Sporosarcina pasteurii: one gene and its partner. The protein of the gene in region 1 binds, or shares a complex with, the protein of each later gene. Links are inferred from orthologs where the notes say so. Each region holds a gene or a part of one and is shown in the gene's direction. Other genes may lie near its edges. The genes, in order: AB1H92_RS02115 and AB1H92_RS07235.

Region 1 (12,001 bases):
CGCCTCCTTCAGCTTTTATTATTTCCGTGGGGCGGGCGGTGAGCCAATCGCAAAACACAGATTGCGATTTGCCTTAATTTCTGCGGTTTTTGCTGAAATTAAGGCATCCTGTTGGATATTCCTGCTCATAACGCTTCGCTTTTACTCGCAAAAGCCGTTCTTCGTGACGGCTTTCGCTAGTCCCACCGGAGTCACCGCTCTCCACTCCAATCAACGAACATACCATATACCAAAACATTCAAGAGTATAAATTGACCCATTATAAATGAATAAAGTTTCTTCATTTTCATATAATCTACTATGAGAAAATTATGGATAGCACTTTCAATATTTGTTCTATTATTGTTTTTCTTTCCGTTACTCATCATTAAAGAATCTCCAAAACCCCAAGCTGAGCAAACAAAAAAGGAGGGGGGATACTGTCCATTTGAAATTACCGTTCAAGGGGTGGACAAGCCTTTCGCGCTAGAAGAATACGTAAAAGGAGTCGTTGCTGCTGAAATGCCAATAGCCTTCCATGAGGAAGCTTTGAAAGCCCAAGCGCTTGCAGCACGTACATACGCCCTTAGAACAACGGAGAAAGGAGTAAAGCCAATCGCTAAAGACGTTTCTGCTCAAGTTTTTTATACAGAAGCAGAGCGCAAGAAAAACTGGGGAAAAGAATTCAAGAAAAATGAAAAGAAAATTGACGCAGCTGTTCGTGCAACTGCAGGCGAAATCATCGTCTATGAAGATGAGATTATTTCGGCAATGTTCTTTTCAACTTCAAATGGAAAAACGGAAACAGCTCAAAATTACAGTGGCGCAGATGTTCCTTATTTACAAAGTGTTGACAGCGCAGGAGAAGAAGCGTTAACGCCAGTTTATAAAGAAGAAAACAAAATTCCTCTAGCCAAATGGAATGAAGCACTCGGTATGAACTGGGATGCGACGATGTTTGAGTCCCTCCAACTCATTCGTAACTCATCGGGACGCGTTCAAAAGATGGTCACGGACGGTTTTGAAAAAGAAGGTAGAGAGATTCGAGAGCTTCTTGGCCTCCGATCAACGGACTTTGATATTGCCTTCGACGTTACTAATAACCTTGTACTCATTGATACAGTCGGTTATGGACATGGAGTTGGGATGAGTCAATACGGAGCTGAGGCACTTGCCCAGCAAGGTTTAACGGCAAATGAAATCATTGCACACTATTATTTAGACACAGAAATAAAAAAAATATTAATAAATGATCCTGAATGTTTAAAAACACCTTAACTTGCAAAGAATGCAAGTGAGGTGATGATTATGAGAGAAGAAAAAAAATCTCCTTCTCAAAAGGACAAACAAACAAAGAAGAAAAATTGGCTTTGGCCTGCCGTTTATTCGGGAATCGCAATTGTATTCGTAGGGATGGTCTGGGGGTATAGTGCACTAGTAAAAAATGATGCTCCAGAATTAACGGACGGTACAATGGGCGGTGATTCCGACAACGGTGAATTGGTTGTAGAAACAAACGCATCAAAGGAAGTACTTAAGTATCCATTCTCAGAAGAGTTGCTAGACGACGTCGCAATCTTGCAAAACTATTATGATTTGGAAGCAGAAGAGTCCGTACAGGAGAACTCATTACTTGTATTTAATCAAACATACGAAACAAGCACAGGTGTCTCCATTTCGATAGACGACCAACCTTTTGAAGTAGTTGCTGCGGCAACGGGTGTCGTTGAAGAAGTTGTTACAGATGTCTTCCAAGGCGATGAAGTAATCATTTCTCACGCTGATGGAATGAAAACAGTTTACAGCTCTCTATCTGGTGTTCTCGTGAAAAAAGGTGAAGAAGTAACACAAGGGGAACCACTCGGAAATGCTTCGGCTAATGAATGGAACCCGAATGCTGGCACACATCTTCACTTCCAAGTACTTGTCAATGATGAACCTGTTAATCCAGGATCTTACCTAGGTTTCTAGAACTTATCTTGAAGAGTTTTTAACGCTTACTGACTCTTGTGCAAAATGGTTCGTTGTATTGTTTACCCATAACTGTTAATACGCACCGCCAAAGTATAAGAATGATATCAATTGCGCGCATACCGGCCTTTCCTGTTGCATATATTAGAAGAAGACTTAAAGCTGACAGGAAAGGAAGAGGGCGTGCACGAGCAAATACGGAGGCGATGCGTGCGCCTCGGAGAACTGCTGCTTGAAACTGAAGTTACGGTACGAGCATTGGCGAAGGCGACAGGCTATTCAAAAAGCACAGTACACAAAGACCTGACAGAACGTTTGCCGAATGTAGATGCATCACTGTCAGAAGAGGTTGCAAAAATACTCGCCTACCATAAATCAGTTCGACATTTACGAGGTGGCGAAGCAACAAGGATTAAGTGGATCAATGAATCGAAAAAACAAGAAGAAGAGGCAAGTAAGTAATGAAAGCGACTTCGCATATTGCGGGTCGTTTTTTTATGTTTATTTAACGCATAATTGGCTGAAGTGAAAAACGTTAGCTTCAAATGGAAGTCAATGTGTGAGCGGAATCATTTTTTAAGAAAATCTGTCTGCTGAAATAGTAACGGAATAGGTCTATCAAAGCTAAAATGATAGCTAAATAATAGTTCTTTCGGATATTCTTTTACCAGAAACTATGGTAAAATTAAATATTAAGAGTGTTTATTTTTTTCTTGTAGAATGATAAAACTCGAACGGATTTAATACGAATTTTGAGATGATATAGTTAAAAAGTGGCGTAAATCGGTTGGAGTAATATACCTAGTAGCGCGCCTGATGATTGTGTTTTTAGACCTAGGTAAACACAGTGCGAAATAGGGCTTTAATAGTCAACTCGCCTGTCGCATCTATGTATTAATTGATAATAGGCCATTGATTAGATGGAAGGGGAAACAGGAATCATGTTTGCAAAAGATATCGGAATAGACCTTGGCACGGCAAACGTTTTAATGCACGTAAAAGGAAAAGGAATTGTGCTTAACGAACCATCAGTCGTTGCAATTGAAAAACAAACAAATAAAGTGCTCGCTGTCGGTGAAGAAGCTTGGAAAATGGTAGGTAGAACACCAGGAAATATTGTTGCAATCCGACCGATGAAAGACGGCGTTATTGCTGATTTTCATATAACTGAAGCAATGTTAAGTCATTTTATTAATAAAATAAATGTAAAAGGATTTTTCTCTAAACCTCGCATACTCGTCTGTTGCCCGACGAATATTACAAGTGTTGAGCAGAAAGCGATTCGTGAAGCAGCGGAAAAAGCGGGAGGAAAAAAGATTTATTTAGAAGAAGAACCGAAAGTGGCTGCAATCGGTGCGGGCATGGATATTTTTCAACCGAGCGGTAATATGGTCATTGATATTGGTGGTGGAACAACGGATGTAGCAGTATTATCCATGGGTGACATTGTGACCTCACAATCGATAAATGTAGCTGGTGATACATTCGATAATGAAATCGTTCAATATATTAAACGCTCGTATAAATTGCTCATCGGTGAACGTACTGCCGAGAAAATTAAAGTTGAAGTAAGTACTGTTTTCCCAGGTTCTCGTAATGAACAATTGGATATTCGGGGCCGTGACATGGTTTCTGGTCTTCCGCGAACGATAACAGTCAAGTCAGCAGAAATTGAAGGAGCCTTACAAGAATCAGCTTATATGATTGTACAAGCTGCAAGAAATGTGCTTGAAAAAACGCCACCTGAACTTTCAGCTGATATTATTGATCGAGGCATCTTTTTGTCAGGCGGAGGCGCTATGATGCATGGCATTGATCAATTGCTAGCGGAAGAATTAAAAGTACCTGTATTTATTGCAGAAAATCCGCTTGATTGTGTTGCAATTGGAACGAGCTTACTTTTAGAAAATATTAATAAGACAAGCAAAAAATAACAATATGGAGTTGAAATTATGTTTCGCGGTTTCTATACAGTTGCCTCTGGTATGATTGCCCAACAGCGCAGGACAGAAATGTTAACAAACAATATGGCAAATGTGAATACACCAGGTTTTAAGGCTGAACAGTCTTCCATCCGTTCCTTTCCTGAAATGCTTCTGTCAAGTGTGCAATCAACCCGTATTCCAACAGAAAATGGGTTCAACTTGAAAGGTGTTGCACCGATTGGACCGCTTTCAACTGGTGTATATATGCAAGAAACATTGCCGTTGTTTATTCAAGGTCAACTGCAAGAAACGGAATTAACAACAGATGTTGCGCTCGTTGATGGATTTTTGCCGACAGACGAAGAAACTGGCATTCAAGGTACGATATTCTTTACGTTGGAAAATGACGAGGGCGGGACATACTATACGCGAAACGGAAATTTTGCCCTTGATGCAAACGGTTTATTAACGTCTCCTGCAGGGTATTATGTGTTGGATTCGAATGGCAACCGCATCACACTTCAAGGCGATGACTTTCGTGTTACCGAATCTGGTGTTATTATGGAAAATGATAACGTAGTTGCAACACTTGGTATTTCATTCGCAGCAAGACCAGATACGCTGATGAAGCAGGGCGAAGGTTTATTCGTGACGGAAAACGGGGACAACTTAATGACAGTGAATAATATACCCGATGTGACATATTCCATTCAACAAGGGTTTGTCGAAAGGTCGAACGTCGATGCTGGTCGCACAATGACGGATTTACTCACTGCTTATCGTGCCTTTGAAGCGAATCAAAAAGTTTTGCAAGCTTATGATCGTAGTATGGAAAAAGCAGTAAATGAAGTTGGAAAAGTATAAATCAAAGCATGATTCGCGAGAAATAAGGAGACTATAAGTGAATGATACGGACGATGATTACAGCAACGAATACAATGAATCAACTCCAACATCAATTTGATATTATTGGAAATAACCTTGCCAACGCTTCAACGCATGGGTTCAAAGCAAGTCAAGCAAGCTTTCAAGAAATGCTATATGAACAATTTACAAACGACAAAGCGGACCGCGCACCGCGTCAATCTCCGGTAGGGATTCGGTACGGAACTGGGGCAAAAATTGCACAGACGCAAATGAATTGGAAATTGGGGTCACTGCAAGCGACCGAACGGCAGTTAGACTTTGCATTGACGACGCCAAAGCAATATTTTAATGTCATTATGCCGACAGAAGGCGGAGAAGAAACTGTTTATACACGTCAAGGTTCCTTTTACATCACGCCGATTGAAGGTGGGCAGTTGATGTTAGTAAATGATGATGGAAATCCGATTGCAAATGCACAAGGTATGCCAATCGTTTTTAATGATGATGTTGCCCATTATAGTGTTCAACCTGGTGGTATACTAGAAGTGACGGGTAACAACGGTACTGTAACTAGCATTGAGCTAGGTATAACTGTCATTGAGCGCCCCAACTTTATGGAACATTTATCAGGAACCTATATCGGTTTACCGCGAAATATGGCGGAATTAGGCGTGACAGAAGAGGAGATTTTCACGAACCTCCAAGGTGCTGATCGAAATATAATTGGTTTACAGAACGGAGTCCTCGAAACGTCTAACGTTCATTATGAAAAAGAAATGACAGATCTTATCAATGTTCAGCGAAATTATCAATTTAATGCGCGTGCTGTCACGCTGGCTGATCAAATGCTAGGTCTTATTAACGGCATTAGATAAGCTTCATAGGGAGTATTGAACAATGAATGAAGAAAATAAGCAAGATGCAGTGTCTAAACAGGTTTCAACAACAGAGGAAAAGCAAAAATCCAAAATAGGATCACGTTTAGAACGCCTAAAACTAAAAAAACAGAAACGAAATGAAGAGCATGAAGACAATGAGAAGAATGTAAAGTGGGTACAAATTCGGTTAATCCCGATTTGGTTACGAACGATTCTCGTGCTCTTATTGCTTGTTGTCGTTGCGACAATAGGACTCTATACGGGATATAGTGTCATAGGTGATGGTGATCCGGGTGATGTATTCAAAAAGGCAACATGGACGCATATTACGGACATTATTAAAGGGAAAGAATAAAGATACATAAGAAACAGGAGGAAGAACCATGCTAACAGCAGAGCAAATTCAAGCAATTTTACCGCATCGTTATCCTTTTTTAATGATTGACAGAATTCTTGAAGTTGAAGAAGGAAAAAGAGCAGTCGGATTAAAAAATGTGACAATCAATGAAGAGTTTTTTAACGGTCACTTTCCAGGATACCCAGTTATGCCTGGCGTACTCATTGTAGAGGCATTAGCACAAGTTGGAGCTGTTGCTTTATTACAAAAAGAAGAAAATAAAGGACGTCTTGCATTTTTTACTGGCATTGACAAATGTCGATTTAAGAAGCAAGTCACACCTGGGGATACACTGCGATTAGAAGTAGAAATTACACGTTTACGTGGACCGATGGGGAAAGGACAAGCAAAGGCTACAGTAGACGGTGAAATCGTTTGTGAAACAGAAATCATGTTTGCGCTAGGTCCTGTGAGTCCAGCATCTGAAGAATAAAACATAAATATTTACAATAAAATAACAGTAATAATTACGGATAGTTCCCAACTTTTCGACCAACCTAGATAGTATCATGCAACGATGTATGATAGACGGCTTGTGGAAAGGAGGGAATTTTTCATGTTGAAAAAAGCATTTCCGTTCATTCTTATGTCGACATTAGCTTTAGGTGCTTGTATGAATAACGGTGCGCTTCCTGAGAACAATGAGACACCGATGGAAGACAACTTAGACAACCGTGAACAAAATTGGACACCCGATGTACAAGATGAACGTCGTGGCGGTTCAGATTTAGACGGCATCGATAACAATAACGGAAATAACGGCGGCGTCATAAATGATGATGGAATGAACGATGGTAACATGTTCGGCGATGATAACGCGCCACTTCTCGATGAGAATTTAGATGGTAACAACAATAATAACCGCTGACCGCAAGCCGCGCAAAACCGTGTATAGCGGTTAAAGTGTAGATAAAGTCTTTTGTGACTTTGTCTACACTTTTTTTATACATAAAAAAATTCTGGTGTTTGAAACCAAATGCTGTTCACTTGTGGATAACTATTAATAGAATTGTTTATAAAATAGAGAAAGTGTGTGCAAATCACAATCATTTGTGGATAAGTTGTGGATGGTGTTGATAGATTATGGATAACTGTGAATTTATAAACAATTATGTGAATGTTTTATTTGAAATCATAAAAAAACAGATCATTGATGAATGATCTGTTGTGAGATTTATTTTTTTGTTAGTTCTTCATTTTGACGGTCTTTTTTTAAACGGGGGCGAGAGCGCATGTCTGACTCGAATTTTCCAAGAAGTTCTTGACCACTCAAACCTTCATCAATTAGTTGTTCTAAAAGCTGTTCTGCATATTGGGAACGAGCTCGTTTTAAACGACCTTTCATTAAAACAGAAATATTTTCGCCAATTTGTTTTACGTTCATAATGGCTACATGAAAAGCTGCTGGTTCATTTTCTGGATAAGATATAACGACTTTTGTTTCAATTAATTCATCTTTGCTCATTTTGGCTTCAAAAAAACTTTTATGCTTTCCTTCGATAAACATTTCAAGAATCCACATTCGATGACTATTCTCTTGGTTAATAATAATGCCGTCAATGAGCGGGTAGTCATGAAATTTTCCTTCATGAAAAATGTTGATAGAAATCATTTTAAATGTTTTCAATCGCACCATCCCCCTTAAATATAGTTTGAGTATACCATACGGGTAAAAAGAAAAGTATTCTAGTATCGCTTGTGAGTATGTGTAAATAGTTATGAAGTGAATTGATTTTATAACCAACCTTACTATAATAAATACCGAACGATGTAGATTTCCGTTCCAGGCGGACGCTTTCCGTGGGGCGGGCGGTGAGCCAATCGCAAAACGCAGATTGCGGTTTGCCGTATTTCTGCGGTTTTTTGCAGAAATTAAGGCATCCTTTTGGATATTCCTGCTCATAACGCTTCGCTTTTACTCGCAAAAGCCGTTCTTCGTGACGGCTTTCGCTAATCCCACAGGAGTCGCCGCCTTCCACTCCAATCAACAGACACCCCTTATACTAATGACGAACAACTAATGGATAAATAAAAATATCATTCAACTTTATTACATAAAAAAGAAAATATGAAATCGATTCAAGTGCGGTTTTTCCTTTTGAAAATAGAGTGCCAATCTCTTAGAACTGTACATCTTCTTAGGACCTACAAAAATAATTTAAAATCAACCAAATTAGTATTATCGTAATCCGCAGAAATCCGTAAAGAAACGAGTAACCCTAAATATATTTGCGAAATAAATAATGTGGCCGATAGAAAACTTAAAATTCAATGCAAAATATGACTGGAAACTCCCTAATTCAACATTGTCAAAATATTGTTTAACGAGGTACGATAGGCTTACTTTAATGGAGAAGGGAGGTAGGCGATTGAATCAAGTAGCACTGGTAGGACGCATTACGAAAGATCCAATACTCCGCGAGATTGCGAGAGATCGGGTCCAAACAAATTTTGTACTTGCAGTGAATCGCAATTTTAAAAACACACGAGGGGAGATTGAAGCTGATTTTATTCTTTGTTCTTTATGGGGCAAATTAGCGGAGAACACTGCAAAGCATTGTGGGAAAGGCTCGCTTATTAGTGTATCGGGTCGAATTCAATCTAGGTCATATGAACGTGAAGATAAAAGTCGGGTTTATGTGACGGAAGTGATTGGCGATAAAGTACAATTTATCGCGACAAAAAGTAGGGCGACAGCAGAATTGTATGCTGAACCTACGGTGTTTGAAACAGTACAAGCGGCACAGTCAACAGAGGAAGAGCACTTTCAGTTACCGAAGAGGGAAAGTAATGATTTACCAATTATGTAATTGAAGAAAAGGAGGAGATTGGACGGTTCACAGACCGGCGGCTTGATCAAAAAGAAAATAGCGTTAGGAAATTTTAAGTGGAGACTTAATAGGGATTTAATGAACATTCATTTTGTGAAAAAATGCTACGAGGCAGGGAAAACAATGGTCGGTTTGGGGAAGCTGACCAGCCAATTATCTAAGAAGAAAACCGCATAGGACACTTATAAGTAGAGACTGCTTCTACTTTTAAGTGTCGTACAAGCGGTACTAAAAAGGAGTGTCGGTAGACATGCACCGTATTAATAAAGAAATTCTTCGAATGGAATTGCAAATTAGCGAGTTAATCCGAATGGTAGCAAATTTAAACGAAAGACTTAGAGAATTAGAAGATGTTCAAGAAAGAAGAATGTATTTAAAGATGCACCGTTCATTTGATAAGGTGAGATAAAGAATTACCCAACTCAAGTTGCATTCATTTAATTAAAAAAATCCCAAAGAAGAAGACTTCTTTGAGATTCGGATTAACCAAATGATAATAAATCGTCGAGATCATCATCGGAAAGCTCGGCCAACCACTGATTAGATAAAATGAGATCAGCAGAAAGTGCGGCTTTTTCTTCAAGCATTTTATCAATTTTTTCTTCGATTGTACCGATTGTCACAAACTTATGCACATGGACAAATTTCGTTTGTCCAATACGGTAAGCGCGGTCTGTTGCTTGATTTTCAACTGCAGGGTTCCACCAACGATCAGCGTGAAGCACGTGGTTTGCGGCCGTTAAATTCAATCCAGTTCCACCAGCCCGTAATGATAAGATGAAAATAGGGAAGTTCCCTTTTTGGAAGTCATCTACAAGGCTGTCACGTTGTGTTTTTGGCATACTACCAGTTAAAAATGGTGCGTCAATATTATGCAGTTCAGAGAGACAATGTTGAAGTAGTCTACCCATCCCAATGTATTGCGTGAAAATAATACATTGTTCACCATTAGCTGCAATGTTAGCAGACATCGAGACGATGCTCTTTAATTTTTCAGAGCGAGCCACCATTTCTGCAGCAGGGCGGTTTGGCTCTTTTAAGAATAATGCTGGATGGTTACACAATTGTTTGAGTCGATTCAGCATCGTTAACACGAGGCCTTTCTTTTCAAAACCAGTCAGTGTTTCCAGTTTGAATTTTGTTTCATCCAAAAAGCTTTCGTATAATGCGGCTTGTTCTGTAGTGAGTGGACAATACTCATTTTGTTCAAGTTTTTTCGGCAAATTGAGCAGTAAATCAGGGTCGTTTTTCGTACGTCTCAATAGAAACGGTCGAATTTTAGCACGCAATTTTCTTTTGTCTCTCTCTGAATCATCGCGTTCGATCGGAATAATAAACTGATCCGTAAAGGTACGGAAATTACCGAAATAACCTCTATGAATAAAGTCAAAGATCGCCCATAGTTCTGAAAGACGGTTTTCGATAGGGGTTCCTGTTAAAGCGATATGATGCTGACCATGTAATTTACGAATCGCGCGCGACTGTTTTGTTTGCATATTTTTAATGTTTTGCGCTTCATCTAACGTAATCGCTGTAAATTCGGTTTCAGCAAGCATCTCACCATCTTGTGAGGCTGTCCCATATGTTGTTAAAATAACATCTGGTCTTTTAGTTTGTACGAACGTCTTGAAGTCTTCATCTTTTTCACGTGAGGGTCCATAATGCAAATGGACAGATAATGATGGTGCAAATCGTTCAAGTTCTTTTTGCCAATTCCCAAGAACACTTGTCGGACAAACGATTAAAGACGGGCCAGTCGTTTCAGGCCTATTATGCACATTTAATAAATAAGCGATGAGTTGTACGGTTTTTCCGAGCCCCATATCATCCGCTAAACAAGCACCGAATTGATTGTCACGCATAAAGACAAGCCAGTTATAACCGTCTTCTTGATACGGACGTAATGTTGCGTTCAGCTCGGCAGGAATGCCAGCGGATGGGAGCCCTTTCTTCTCAGCTAAAGTTTCCATATAGGTACGTAGTGATTTCTGCATGGAAAACTCTAGAAGTGGATCGGATTCAAACTCCTCTTCATCGTCCGCTAACGGTGCAATTTCTTCAGGGACGTCTTGAAATAACAAGTCTTTTACAGTCCATTCGCCCGCGTCAGCCCGTTCCATTAAGTCACGGATTTTTTGTAACCAAACCGGGTCAATATGGAACCACTCGTCACCCGAACGAATATATTCACGATTCTCTTCCACAAGTCGTCGGAAGCTTTGTTGATCAATTTCATTTCCAGCTAGTGAAAAACTCCAATCGAAGGCGAGTACTTCATCTAATCCTGTGGCCGATTGGTAAGATTGCACACTTGCACTTGTACGCACACGCATTTTAGATTCAGTAATTGATTTTAACCAAGCTGGTAAAATTACCGGAAAGCCGAATGATTGAAGAAGTGGTAGGTCTTCCTGAAGGAAAATACGGACTTCTGCGTCAGCCATCGGTATAGAAAGAAATTGGTCTTGCCATTCAGGTTGTAAAGAATGTAGAAATGACAGCATTTCAGATTGACGTTTCAAAATCTCTTTGGCGTAAGGTTTCCACCGTTCGGTTAATGCTTCTTCAATCGGTAAATGTTTTTTGCGAATCGCAGGCGTCCAGTGGCGACCACGTTCATTAATGATAACCGTTTCAAGTAGCCATTCAGTCGAATCGGATTCTTCTTCTGGCTCAGTTAACCGTAAAGCGGTACGAACTGGAATTGTCGTTTGAGATTCTCCAGGCCACCCGTACTTCTGAATATGGGGAAGGAGAAAGGTTAATTGTTCTGGACGAATCATGGCATTCGCAAGTTTACTATAGACGGCCGATTGTAAAACTTGGGCTGCTTCAGTTGATACTTCTAGTTTTTCCGTATCAAAGTGAATGCCGTTATCATCGGCTTGAGCATGCTTCCATAATTCTGGTTTTCTCCATCCATCAGCTGCTTCCCGTACTGCCTGTAATTGTTTGGTGTCTTCTTCAGTTAAACCTGTAAATTTTACATACGGATGGCTTTCAGGAAATGACTGAAGCAGTTGGTCTGCTTTTAAAATAAGGTGGTCCTCATTTGTTTCAGTAAGAAGTCCAAAAAATGTTTGCTCATCGTTGAAGAAAAGATAGGACACAAGTTCACTTGGAGAGACTGAATTCCCATTCTCCTCATTCGCA
Region 2 (11,930 bases), 1.1 Mb from region 1 along the record:
TAGAAGAAGTAATTGACGAGCAACCAGTCATGCTTGTTGATACGATTCAAGAATTAACATCTACGAATGTAACAATCGGTTCTGAAATCGGAAATACTTGCCCAGTCTGCCGTCAAGGAACGGTACAAGAAGCGGGCGGATGTAACACATGTACTAATTGTAATGCACAGTTAAAATGCGGACTATAATCGCATAAGAAAACCGGCACTCACTTTTCAAGAAGTGATGTGCCGGTTTTTTAGTGAAAAATTATTGTGCAGGAATGGCAGTGGTCTCGGGCTCATCATCGTTTGGAGATGCTAATGCAATGACACCATGCTCTTCGACTTCTAATAGCTTTTCAAAAGATAGAATAGCGACTTCGACTTGCTCATCATCTGGTTCTTTCGTCGTTAATAATTGTAACCATAATCCTGGATAACCTAGAAATTTTAAAACAGGAATATTACGTACGGCATTTGTTACTTGTAATACTTCAAAAGAGATCCCTAAGACGACAGGGATGAGTAAGATTCGATTGACGACTCGGAGCCATAAAGGATCTGTTGGAACGAGAAAGTAAATAAACATCCCAACAATCACCGTGAAAAGGATAAAACTACTTCCACAACGATAATGAAGTCTGGATTGTGCTTGAATGTTTTCAACAGTTAATGGTACTCCGCGTTCATAGGCGTTAATGACTTTATGTTCTGCGCCGTGATATTGAAAAACTCTTCTAATGAACGGGGTCATCGAAATCAGTGCCAGATAGCCAAGTAAAAGGATTAGTTTAAAAAAGCTTTCTAAAAAAATCTGGGCAGCTTTTCCAGGTGCTACTGCACTAAAAAGTTCAGCAATAAAAACTGGTACGAGTGTAAAAATAAATTTACTAAAAAGAAAAGAAAGTACGCCGACTGCTGCAACCCCAATCACCATGGCTAATTTTGAGCTCTCTTCTTCAGTTTGTTCTTGTTCCTCGCCTGGCATTACATCGAAACGATCGCTTGAAAAGTTTAAATGTTTGGAACCAACTCCAGCAGACTCAACTAAAGCGACAATTCCTCTTAGGAAAGGAATCTTTTTTAGCTTTGATGCAAGTGGAGCTTGTTTTTTAGGCAAGTGGAAATACTCAATAGAGTCGTCTTTCCGACGAATTGCAGTTACGGTATGTTCTTTCCCACCGAACATTACGCCTTCGATGAGTGCTTGCCCACCGTATGTTGGAGTTTGCTTTTCTTTTGCCATATGAATTACCCACACTTCCTTTTAGGTCAAAATGTATTACGCAATTAATTTATCAGATTTCCATTATAAGCGGAAATTGTAAAATAAAAACTACATTCATTGTACTAAAATATACGTATCATAACCACAATGATGTTTAAAATCGATGAATTCACCAAACACTTCTGTTAGGAGGGATTTGACGTGATTGATCGAACATTCTTTTTAACTTCATTTTTTTCAGCAATCTTTATGGTCATTTCATTAAAGATTATGGAACTATTCGACTTTATTAAATGGTCGCCAATTGGTTGGGCGAAAAACTGGTCAGCATTTTCAGCTATCCATTATACTATCAAATGGAGTATGCTTTTCATTGCCTTATTTATTGTTTTTGCTGTTCTTTATATTTTGATATCTTTTTTAGACTCTATACCGCCGTCTATTCCGGCTATTATTATTAGTATTATAGGGATTATTGTGCTTGAGTGGTTTATTAATCATTCAACAACACCATGGGATACGATTCAGTCGATTTCTATTCCATTGTTATCGGTTACGGCAATCGTTCTACGTTTTATTGCGGGGACTGCTGTATTTCATAAAGAACTATCAAGAAAAGTGTGATATTAGTTTCCGCCCATCACCACATTATGGTAATATGAAATAGAAAAAGGTGAGGGGAGTGGTGGCGCGGTGAAACTATTAGTCATGAATGGACCGAATTTAAATCGTCTTGGCAAAAGAGAACCAACGATTTATGGACGAGAATCGCTTCAAGATATAGAAAATAGCTTACTCGAAATAGCAAAGGAACATGCGATTCAGCTATCATTTTTTCAGTCTAATACGGAAGGTTTTTTAATTGATCGAATTCATGAAGCTGCAGATGAAGGGATAGATGGCATTATTTTCAATCCAGGCGCTTACACACATTATAGCATTGCTTTACGAGACGCCATTGCATCGGTTGGAATTGATGTCATTGAAGTTCATATATCTAATATACATAACCGTGAATCGTTCAGACAAGAGTCGGTTATTGCGCCAGTCTGTATTGGTCAATTAACCGGTTTTGGGACTGATGGATACTCATTGGCACTTCATGCATTCCTCCTCCGACAAAAGGGAGAATGAGAAATTTGAAACTAACAAATTTACGTAAACAATTGGAAAAAGAACATATTGATGCCTTGCTCATTACGAATCCTTATAACCGCCGCTATATGACCGAATTTACGGGGACAGCTGGCGTTGCGCTTGTTTCAGCAAAAGATGCGGTATTTATTACAGATTTCAGGTATACTGAACAAGCGGAAAAAGAAATCGAAGGATATCGTATCGTTCAACATACGAAAACAATCATTGAAGAAGTAGCAGCGCAAGTAAAAAATATGAATGTCAAAACAGTTGGATTCGAGAAAGATGACTTATCATTTGGTCTCTACGAATTATACAATAAAGAAATTGAGGCAGAATTAAAACCTGTTTCAGGAATTGTTGAAAAGCTTCGCATGGTCAAAACTACCGAGGAACTTGAGATTTTACAACAAGCAGCTAAAATTGCGGATGACGCATTCCAACATATTATTGACTATATTCGACCAGGAATTACAGAGCTTGACGTTTCAAATGAGTTAGAGTTTTTCATGAGAAAACAAGGGGCGACTTCTTCATCATTTTCAATTATTGTGGCGTCGGGATTAAGAAGTGCACTTCCTCATGGTGTTGCGACAGATAAAGTGATTGAGTCGGGAGACTTCGTCACATTGGATTACGGCGCGCTTTACAACGGGTATATCTCTGATATTACAAGAACCGTTGCTGTCGGTGAGCCATCTGAAAAGCTGAAAGAAATTTATGCTGTAACACTTGAGGCGCAGGAACGTGCATTACAAAGTATTAAACCGGGTATGACAGGTATTGAAGCGGATCGAATTGCTAGAGAGTATATTGCTTCTAAAGGATATGGTGAAGCATTTGGGCATTCTACTGGGCATGGCATCGGACTCGAAGTACATGAAGGACCAGCATTGTCATTCAGATCCGAAACTGTTTTAGAACCAAATATGGTTGTGACAGTAGAGCCTGGTATTTACTTGCCAGAAATTGGCGGCGTTCGTATTGAAGATGATATCGTGATTACGGAGGACGGCAATAAACGATTAACATTCGCAACGAAAGAATTACTCATACTATAATTTTATTTTTATTGGAGGAATTACAATGATTTCAGTGAACGATTTTAGAACAGGTGCAACTATTGAAGTGGACGGAGACATTTGGCGTGTAATCGAATTCCAACACGTTAAACCTGGTAAAGGTGCTGCCTTCGTTCGTTCGAAGCTTCGTAACTTACGTAATGGCAACATTAACGAGAAAACATTCCGTGGCGGCGAGCGAGTAAAAAGAGCCCAAATTGATAATGTTAAAATGCAATACTTATATGCGAATGGTTCTGACCATGTCTTCATGAATAATGAAACGTACGACCAACTTGAACTATCTGAAACTCAACTCGAGTATGAATTGAAATTCCTAAAAGAAGGAATGGAAGTACATGTCATTCAATTTCAAGGAGAAGTACTTGGGGTTCAATTACCAATTACAGTAGAACTTGAAGTCACTGAAACTGAGCCTGGCATCAAAGGTGACACGGCAAGCGGTGGTTCGAAGCCAGCTACATTAGAAACGGGCTTAACAGTTCAAGTACCATTTTTCGTAAACCAAGGTGATGTACTAGTGGTCAATACAGAAGAAGGCGAATATGTTTCACGCGCTTGATTAATTTTATAATAAAAATTAATAAATAAAGTGAAAAGCAACCTAGCGTATAGGTTGCTTTTTTTGTTGCCCAAATTTTTTCAATCAATACCATAAAGCCTTTTATTTTCTGTTCTAAGACTTGAAAAAACGACATAGTCTTGTTGTATGGAGGGAGTAGCGGATGGAGCTAAATGATTTACTTAGGATTGCCGGTATCGGTTTAGTCATTGGAATATTGCATGTGTTTTTTGAGCAGACAGGAAAGAAAGACTTTTCTTTTTTTCTATTTATCTTTGCGTATATTTATATTACAGCAGAGCTCCTACGCTTTCTGAGAGTTTTCTTCATTGAAATATCCGAATTTTTCCAGTGGTTGGCGATGTCGTTCTAATGGTGACATTATTTCAAGTGATTGTCGTTTTTTTGTTGCTGCTAACAATTTCGTTCGTGGTGCCAAAGTTACAACCTTTGTTGTATACAGCAGTATTCTTTCTTGTGCTAACCATTATTTTAACAACCGTTGTTTTTCCGTTTGGAAGGACTTTGTTGCAACAGTTTGAAGCACTTCCAAATCCGTATGTCTCTTTGCTAGTTGGAAGTGCCATTTTATTTTATCTTTCAGAATTAATTTCGTCGCATATTGCGGATGCTGGGTATGCATCTCTTGCGAAAATTTCCCACTTTGCAGTCAAAATTACCATCCTATTATTGTGGATGAATCAAGCAGCTGAAGTCATCGATATATTATCAGCACTTATTACAAAATGAACGGACAGGTATATGTATGATTACCTTTTTAGACTCGATACTCGGATCTATTATTTCAAGTTTTGCCATCATTATTCTATCGACATTTATGGCGCTTTTCATTGATTTTCTTTTTCCGTCATTTAAAAAGTGGACGAGAATCATTTTATTTTTCATCGTGATCTCAGTGGCATTGCAACCTGCCTTTCAACATTTTATCTTAATTCGAAATGTCGCTTATTCGTTGTCGTCCATGTTCATAGGAATTTATCCGATCATTACAGCATCTATTTTAGCGGCAGGTGGGACGTTCAACTTTTTAAACTTTCAACCGGCAATGCTCTTATTTGCAAATGGATCTATTTTGTTGGCAGATAAATTACTTATTCCGCTATTAGCAACGGCATTATTATTAGATGTTGCAACTAGACTTCTACCTGATGTACCGTTCACACGTTTAGCTGAATTAATACGTACAACATTATTTGGAACGGTAACGGCCGTGGTGACTGCTTATTCAATATTTATTACTGTAGGGGGGACAATGTCATGGGCGCTTTCTGGTATCGCGAGTGAGCCTGTTAAAGAACTAATCCAGCAAAACATACCGATTATTGGTTCGTTTATGACCGAAAGTATTGGCTCGATTGGTCGTTATTCTTCGGGGGTCACTGTTTTTGTAGGAGGGTGGATTATTTCTGCGGTATGGACAGTTGCACTGGTCCCTTCTTTAAAAACGTTAGTAACAGCATTGTTTTACAGATGGATTGCGGCGCTTGTAGAACCATTTACAAATGAAGATATTACAGGGTTACTCGATGATATCGGAAAAACACTACTTGTTTTATGTGCGATTTCATTTCTGCTTGCGTTTGCATTCATCTACACTGCAATTTTCGTTATTATACTTGTCAAATTATTAACCGTCGCAAAGTGAGGTGGACAAGTGGAAAATTTTTAATTGGCATTCTTTCGATTTCGTTATTAACGTCCATTTTATTGCTTCTACTTCCTGAAGAATCCGAAGAGAAGTTTTTGCCAATTGTGAAGTTGGCAATTGGTTTATGGATTATCCGATCAGTATTCTCTTTGTTTGGTCATAGCAATCTATGAGCTAGCATAAAATGAATTATTGATGACGAAGAAAGATGCCTTAACGAATGAAAATGGGGATATTATGCAAAAACCAACAAAAAAAATCCAAACCGTTTTTTTCGGAACCTTATTAGTTCTCGTTATCATGATTATAAATACCAACGTATGGGGAATCGGAGGAGGGAAGTCAACGATTGAGGGGGATAGAAGAGAAGAAGTTGCGCTAGAACAAGCACTAATGAAGATTGAAGGCGTTGGAAAAGTGGCTATTTACTATCATAATAATGACTCCGACAAAGAAGATCCGCTCTCCAATTATTTCTCTCTTTCCCAGACAAAGACGGAGAAAATTTCAAAACCTATCCAAGGCATTCTTGTCGTCGCAGAAGGTGGGGGAGATCCAGTCATTCAAAATTTATTATCTAAAACATTAGCAACTGTTCTGCAATTACCAGAACATCAAATTGTCATCGTCGAAATGAAAAATGGGGAGGAAACAGAATGAAAACAAATAAGCGTACAGTATGGTTCTTAACTTTATTAAGCCTTGTAGCGGTTATCTCAATCTACTACTTGAACAAGAAATCGCCAATGCCATTTGATGGAATTACTATTTTTGGAGATTCCGATAATCCAGCGACGATCACGGAAACAACTGGCAATGCTGATAAACAACCGGTTTTTGCAGAAAGTTACTTATTTGAAACGATGCGAATGGAAGTTCGTGATGAGCGCAGTCAAATACAAGAACAATTGACTTCAAAATTAAATGCAACTGAAGATTCGGCAGAAAAGAATGCAGTATTTGATGAGATGGCTCAACTTGTCAAACAAGAATCAGCGGAATCCTTACTAGAAATGCAAATTATCGCATTAGGGTATGCGGATGCATTCGTTCGTGCTGAAGGGAATAATGTTACAGTTACAGTTTTATCCGAAGATGGACACTCTAATAAACAAGCGAGTGAAATTACACATCTTGTTATGAGTAACTGGGAAGATGCTAAAAAAGTAAAGGTGGATTTTAAAGGAGATTCATGAAGGAAACGAAAAAAATTAAAATGATACCATGAAAATAAAAAACTAAATTGTAAACATAGCAATTGAACGTGTTGAAGAAGACGGAAAAAGGTCCGATTCGACAAAAGTTGCTATGTTTTTTTGGTTTTTTCTTATGATTTTACAACATTTCTATGATATGTATTCCAAATTTGAAAGAAAACAGCTAAAATAGAGGGGAGCATCAAATATTTTTAGTCAGGAGAATGGGACATGTTAAAAATCCAAGAAATTCGAGAAATAATTAAGTTAATTGATAAGTCTTCGATCGAAAAGTTCTCATACGAAGCAGACAATACAAAAGTTGTCTTGAAAAAAGGAAGCAATGGGCAGACTGTCGTACCTGTTCAAGTTGAACAAGTAGAAGCACAGCCGGTTGTTACACCAGTACCGGAAGTTAAAGTAGAGGCAAAACCACAACCGGTTCAACAGGAAATACAAGCAGCACCAGAAGTAGAAGTTGTACATGATGAGTCTATGCATGAAGTTACGTCTCCAATGGTTGGAACGTTCTATGCAGCATCCTCACCTGAAGCTGATGCATACGTGAAAATTGGAGATAAAGTTTCGGACGAGTCTGTCGTTTGTATTGTTGAAGCTATGAAGCTATTCAATGAAATTGAAGCGGAAGTTTCAGGGGAAATTGTAGAAATTCTTGTGAAGGACGGCCAGCTTGTCGAATATGGACAACCCCTCTTCCTTGTAAAAACAAACTAAGGAGGAATGGATTGTGAAGAAAATATTAATTGCAAACCGTGGAGAGATTGCAGTACGCATCATCCGCGCATGTAAAGAATTAGGGATTGAAACAGTTGCGGTTTATTCAGAAGCTGATGAAGAGGCCTTACATGTAGAGTTAGCAGATGAAGCGTATTGTATCGGCCCAAGGTTATCGACGGATAGCTATTTAAATTTCTCAAATATCATTAGTACAGCAAAGTTAACCGACTGTGATGGCATTCATCCTGGATACGGGTTTCTTGCAGAAAATGCAAGTTTCGCTGAACTATGTGAAGAAGTCAATATTAAATTTATCGGACCTACTTCCGATGCCATTTCAAGAATGGGGACGAAAGACGTTGCGCGTGAAACTATGCGTGAAGCGGGTGTTCCAATCGTTCCAGGTTCAACAGGTATCGTAGCTGATGAACATGAAGCGCTTGAGATTGCTGAAAAGATTGGTTTCCCAGTCATTATAAAAGCAACTGCTGGCGGCGGCGGTAAAGGGATACGTATCGCTAACAATAAAGAAGAGTTAATTACAGGTGTAAAGATTACACAAAAAGAAGCTGCGGCTGCATTTGGTAATCCAGGCGTTTACCTTGAAAAATATATTGAGATATTCCGCCACGTTGAAGTACAGGTGCTCGCAGATCAATTTGGTCATACGATTCACTTAGGTGAACGTGATTGTTCTATTCAGCGCCGTATGCAAAAGCTAGTGGAAGAAGCTCCATCACCAGCAATTACACCTGAACTTCGTCAAGAAATGGGGGAAGCAGCTGTCAAAGCTGCAAAAGCTGTTAATTATGAGGGCGCGGGAACCGTTGAGTTTATTTTCGACCACATTAATAACAAGTTCTATTTCATGGAAATGAATACACGTATTCAAGTAGAGCATACGATTACTGAAATGATTACAGGTGTTGACCTGATAAAAGAACAAATTAAAATTGCATCAGGCGAAAAGCTGGCATTACAACAAGATGATATTCAGTTAAACGGTTGGTCGATTGAATGTCGGATAAATGCAGAAAATCCAGCGCGCAACTTTATGCCTTCACCGGGTAAAGTAGAAATGTATATGCCGCCAGGTGGTTTTGGTGTGCGTGTTGATTCGGCAATGTATACCGGTTACACAATTCCACCATTTTATGATTCTATGGTTGCCAAGCTAATTGTTCACGCTGATACTCGTGAAGAAGCAGTTTTAAGAATGAAACGTGCACTGGATGAGTTTATTATTGAAGGTGTTGAAACAACAATTCCGTTTCATTTTAGATTGATGGGCGATGAAGTGTTTAAATCAGGGGACTTTGATACGAAGTTTCTTGAGAAATATGACATAATGAAGTAAAAGGAGGACAACTGAAAATGGCAGATAAAGAAATGCCTTCATTTGTCGGAATGGCACCATCCGAAGATGAAGCATTAGGGCGTGTTCAGCTTGCTCCAGAAGTACTTGAGGTCATTATCGGCATTGCGACGAATGAAGTAAAAGGTGTCGCGCATACTAGAGGAAATTTCGCCACTGGTGTTGCTGAAAAATTAGGACGCACACAACATGGTAAAGGCGTAAAAACAAGTTGGTCAGAAGATGGCCTAACGGTAGATGTTTATTGTGTCGTCCAATATGGTTTTTCAGTACGTGAAGTTGCATTTGAAATTCAAAAACAAGTACGCAATGCAATTTACAATATGACTTCACTTGAAACAAAAGAAGTAAATATTCATATTACTGGCATAGAATCCGAAACAGTATGAGGTCATCAGTCTGTCAAATGTACACAACAAAAGTAGAGGAGAATTTATTTATAAGTTCTCTCCCTCTACTTTTTCGTACTTATTGGACAAACTCTTTTTAGGAAGTATAAAAAGTCTACTGTATCCGGAAACTTATGGATATGATATGATAATGCCGGAAAGCAACAGTAGAGGAGAAATGAAGATGAACAGACGAGTTGCACGAGAAAAAGCGATTCAAACGCTTTTCCAATTAGATAATCTAGATTTATCAATAGAAGAGGCGATTGCTTTTATTGTAAAAGAAGAATCGAATCACTTCTATGAACACTTAGTGCGCGGTACTATGCAGCATAGAGAGGAAATAGATGCTGCCCTTACAGAAAACTTGGAAAACTGGTCGCTAGATCGTTTGCCCAAAATAGAAAGAACTATTTTACGACTTGCGGTATTTGAATTGCAGTATAGTGAAGAGGCTCCTGAACGTGTCATTATGAATGAGGCAATCGAGCTAAGTAAAACATTTGGTGATGAAAAATCGGGTCGTTTTGTTAACGGTGTACTATCAAAATTTACGACAAATAAGTAACTGATCTGGAGGACATACGAGTGGACGAAAAATTAATTGATGGAAGAGCAATAGGGAATATCATTCGTGAAGAAATTAAAGAGCGTGTACAAAATCTTAAAAATAAAGGATGTACTCCTGGACTAGCAGTAATCATTGTAGGAGATGACCCTGCTTCTCATACATATGTTAAAAACAAACAAAAATCAAGTGTTGAAGCAGGTATGAAATCCGAGTTGATTCAGTTGGCAGCTACGGTAAGTGAGCAAGAAATACTGGAACGTATTGCCCAATTAAATGACGATGATACGATTCATGGAATCCTTGTGCAATTACCTTTGCCAAAGCATATCGATGAAAATCGTGTGATTTTGGCCATTGATTCAGCGAAAGATGTGGACGGTTTTCATCCGGTGAATGTTGGAAAGATGATCATTGGTCAAAATGCTTATTTGTCTTGTACACCTTACGGAATCATTAAATTGCTTGAACGAACAAATACACAAATCAAAGGGAAGCATGCCGTTATCATTGGACGCAGTAATATTGTTGGTAAACCAATGGGCCAACTATTATTGCAGCGAGATGCAACAGTTACTTATTGTCATTCCCGAACAAAAGATTTAGCACACCATACAAAGCAAGCTGATATTTTGATTGTCGCAATTGGTATGGCGAAGTTTATTAAAGCGGATCATGTGAAAGAAGGCGCCGTTGTGATTGATGTCGGTATGAACCGAGATGAAAACGGAAAGTTATGTGGAGATGTAGATTTTGACGATGTGAAAGAAAAATCTTCACTGATAACGCCAGTACCTGGTGGAGTAGGACCGATGACGATTACGATGTTGCTCAAAAACACACTACTCAGTGCTGAACGGGTGTGCGTTTCGGGAAAACACGAAGATAAATAACATCAAGGTGTATGAAACGCTGTTCTTCATAAAGTAGAACAGCGTTTCTATCCGTTCAAGGAGGAGGCGTACAAGTGACAAAAAATCCATATTTAACTGTCCAAGCATTAACGAAATATGTGAAAAGAAAGTTCGATGCGGATCCACATTTACGGCAAGTGTACGTGAAAGGAGAGCTTTCAAACGTCACGCTTCATCCGAGTGGACATATTTATTTCACTTTAAAAGATGACAAAAGTCGTATTCGTGCAGTTATGTTTAAAATGAACGCACTCAAATTAAAATTCAGACCAGAAAATGGCATGAACGTACTCATTATAGGGGATGTTTCTGTCTATGAAGCGAGCGGACAATATCAACTCTATGTCCAAACGATGCAACCGGACGGAATTGGTGCACTATATCTTGCGTTTGAACAATTGAAAGAAAAGCTGGAACAAGAAGGATTGTTTAATGAAAAATGGAAAGTTCCGTTACCTACTTACCCCGCTACGGTCGGTGTTGTAACAGCTCAAACAGGTGCAGCGATACAAGATATTTGTTCGACAATCTCAAGGCGTTACCCATTAGCTGAAATACTCTTATTTCCAGCCGTTGTCCAAGGTTCGCAAGCAGCACCATCCATTGTCGAGGCAATTGAACAGGCGAATCGTTATAGTGGCATCGATGTCCTTATTGTTGGACGTGGTGGTGGGTCTATTGAAGATTTGTGGGCATTTAACGAAGAAATTGTCGCGCGGGCTATTTTTTCTAGTCGCATTCCGGTAATTAGTGCTGTCGGACACGAAACGGATACGACGATTGCAGATTTTGTTGCGGATAAAAGAGCACCGACGCCGACAGCTGCTGCAGAATTAGCCGTTCCATCACGAGAAGAATTGATAGATAGAACACTCGATAGAAAACGTGCATTGTATCGTGCCTTCTCTTATAAAATAAAACATGAACAAAAACGATTAACAACGCTTCAAACCTCATATCCACTCCAATTCCCTGAACGACTTTATCGACCATTTATCGAAAAGCACATTCATCTGGATGAGAGGTTAAGGAGAAGTCCCAAATCCATCATTGAGCGAGATGAAGTCCAATTAGAACGATTAACCAATCGA

The links.
Region 2: the proteins of AB1H92_RS02115 (region 1) and AB1H92_RS07235 are in contact, whole or in part, in a crystal structure (PDB 3TUF), measured with the Bacillus subtilis proteins. The link is inferred for Sporosarcina pasteurii from one-to-one orthologs.

The regions. Positions count from the first base shown.
Region 1 is NZ_CP160452.1:443,875-455,875, forward strand. Bases 129-3,118 are described here. They hold AB1H92_RS02115 (M23 family metallopeptidase), read left to right. Parts: upstream 129-1,287; coding sequence 1,288-1,950; downstream 1,951-3,118. Other genes in these bases: spoIID (stage II sporulation protein D), read left to right, coding at 301-1,257; AB1H92_RS02120 (sporulation transcriptional regulator SpoIIID), read left to right, coding at 2,134-2,412; AB1H92_RS02125 (rod shape-determining protein), read left to right, coding at 2,892-3,118. In the rest of the region: more of AB1H92_RS02125, read left to right, coding at 3,119-3,884; AB1H92_RS02130 (flagellar hook-basal body protein), read left to right, coding at 3,903-4,739; AB1H92_RS02135 (flagellar hook-basal body protein), read left to right, coding at 4,781-5,617; AB1H92_RS02140 (DNA-directed RNA polymerase subunit beta), read left to right, coding at 5,640-5,975; 3-hydroxyacyl-ACP dehydratase FabZ, read left to right, coding at 6,004-6,450; AB1H92_RS02150 (hypothetical protein), read left to right, coding at 6,574-6,885; AB1H92_RS02155 (YwpF family protein), read right to left, coding at 7,192-7,644; AB1H92_RS02160 (hypothetical protein), read right to left, coding at 7,631-8,005; AB1H92_RS02165 (single-stranded DNA-binding protein), read left to right, coding at 8,387-8,827; AB1H92_RS02170 (hypothetical protein), read left to right, coding at 9,099-9,257; AB1H92_RS02175 (DEAD/DEAH box helicase), read right to left, coding at 9,331-12,001. UniProt on the Bacillus subtilis protein: Involved in forespore engulfment and required for anchoring membrane proteins on the forespore side of the septal membrane. Forms a channel with SpoIIIAH that is open on the forespore end and closed (or gated) on the mother cell end.
Region 2 is NZ_CP160452.1:1,567,156-1,579,085, reverse strand. Bases 5,167-8,085 are described here. They hold AB1H92_RS07235 (SpoIIIAH-like family protein), read left to right. Parts: upstream 5,167-6,315; coding sequence 6,316-6,855; downstream 6,856-8,085. Other genes in these bases: accC (acetyl-CoA carboxylase biotin carboxylase subunit), read left to right, coding at 7,601-8,085; accB (acetyl-CoA carboxylase biotin carboxyl carrier protein), read left to right, coding at 7,087-7,590; AB1H92_RS07240 (hypothetical protein), read left to right, coding at 5,855-6,319; AB1H92_RS07245 (stage III sporulation protein AE), read left to right, coding at 5,167-5,656. Also shown: AB1H92_RS07280 (DUF1385 domain-containing protein), read right to left, coding at 250-1,227; AB1H92_RS07275 (hypothetical protein), read left to right, coding at 1,411-1,833; aroQ (type II 3-dehydroquinate dehydratase), read left to right, coding at 1,903-2,343; AB1H92_RS07265 (Xaa-Pro peptidase family protein), read left to right, coding at 2,340-3,407; efp (elongation factor P), read left to right, coding at 3,433-3,990; AB1H92_RS07255 (SpoIIIAC/SpoIIIAD family protein), read left to right, coding at 4,154-4,363; AB1H92_RS07250 (hypothetical protein), read left to right, coding at 4,363-4,740; more of AB1H92_RS07245, read left to right, coding at 4,757-5,166; more of accC, read left to right, coding at 8,086-8,950; AB1H92_RS07220 (Asp23/Gls24 family envelope stress response protein), read left to right, coding at 8,968-9,357; transcription antitermination factor NusB, read left to right, coding at 9,542-9,925; bifunctional methylenetetrahydrofolate dehydrogenase/methenyltetrahydrofolate cyclohydrolase FolD, read left to right, coding at 9,946-10,818; xseA (exodeoxyribonuclease VII large subunit), read left to right, coding at 10,893-11,930. UniProt on the Bacillus subtilis protein: Involved in forespore engulfment. Forms a channel with SpoIIIAH that is open on the forespore end and closed (or gated) on the mother cell end.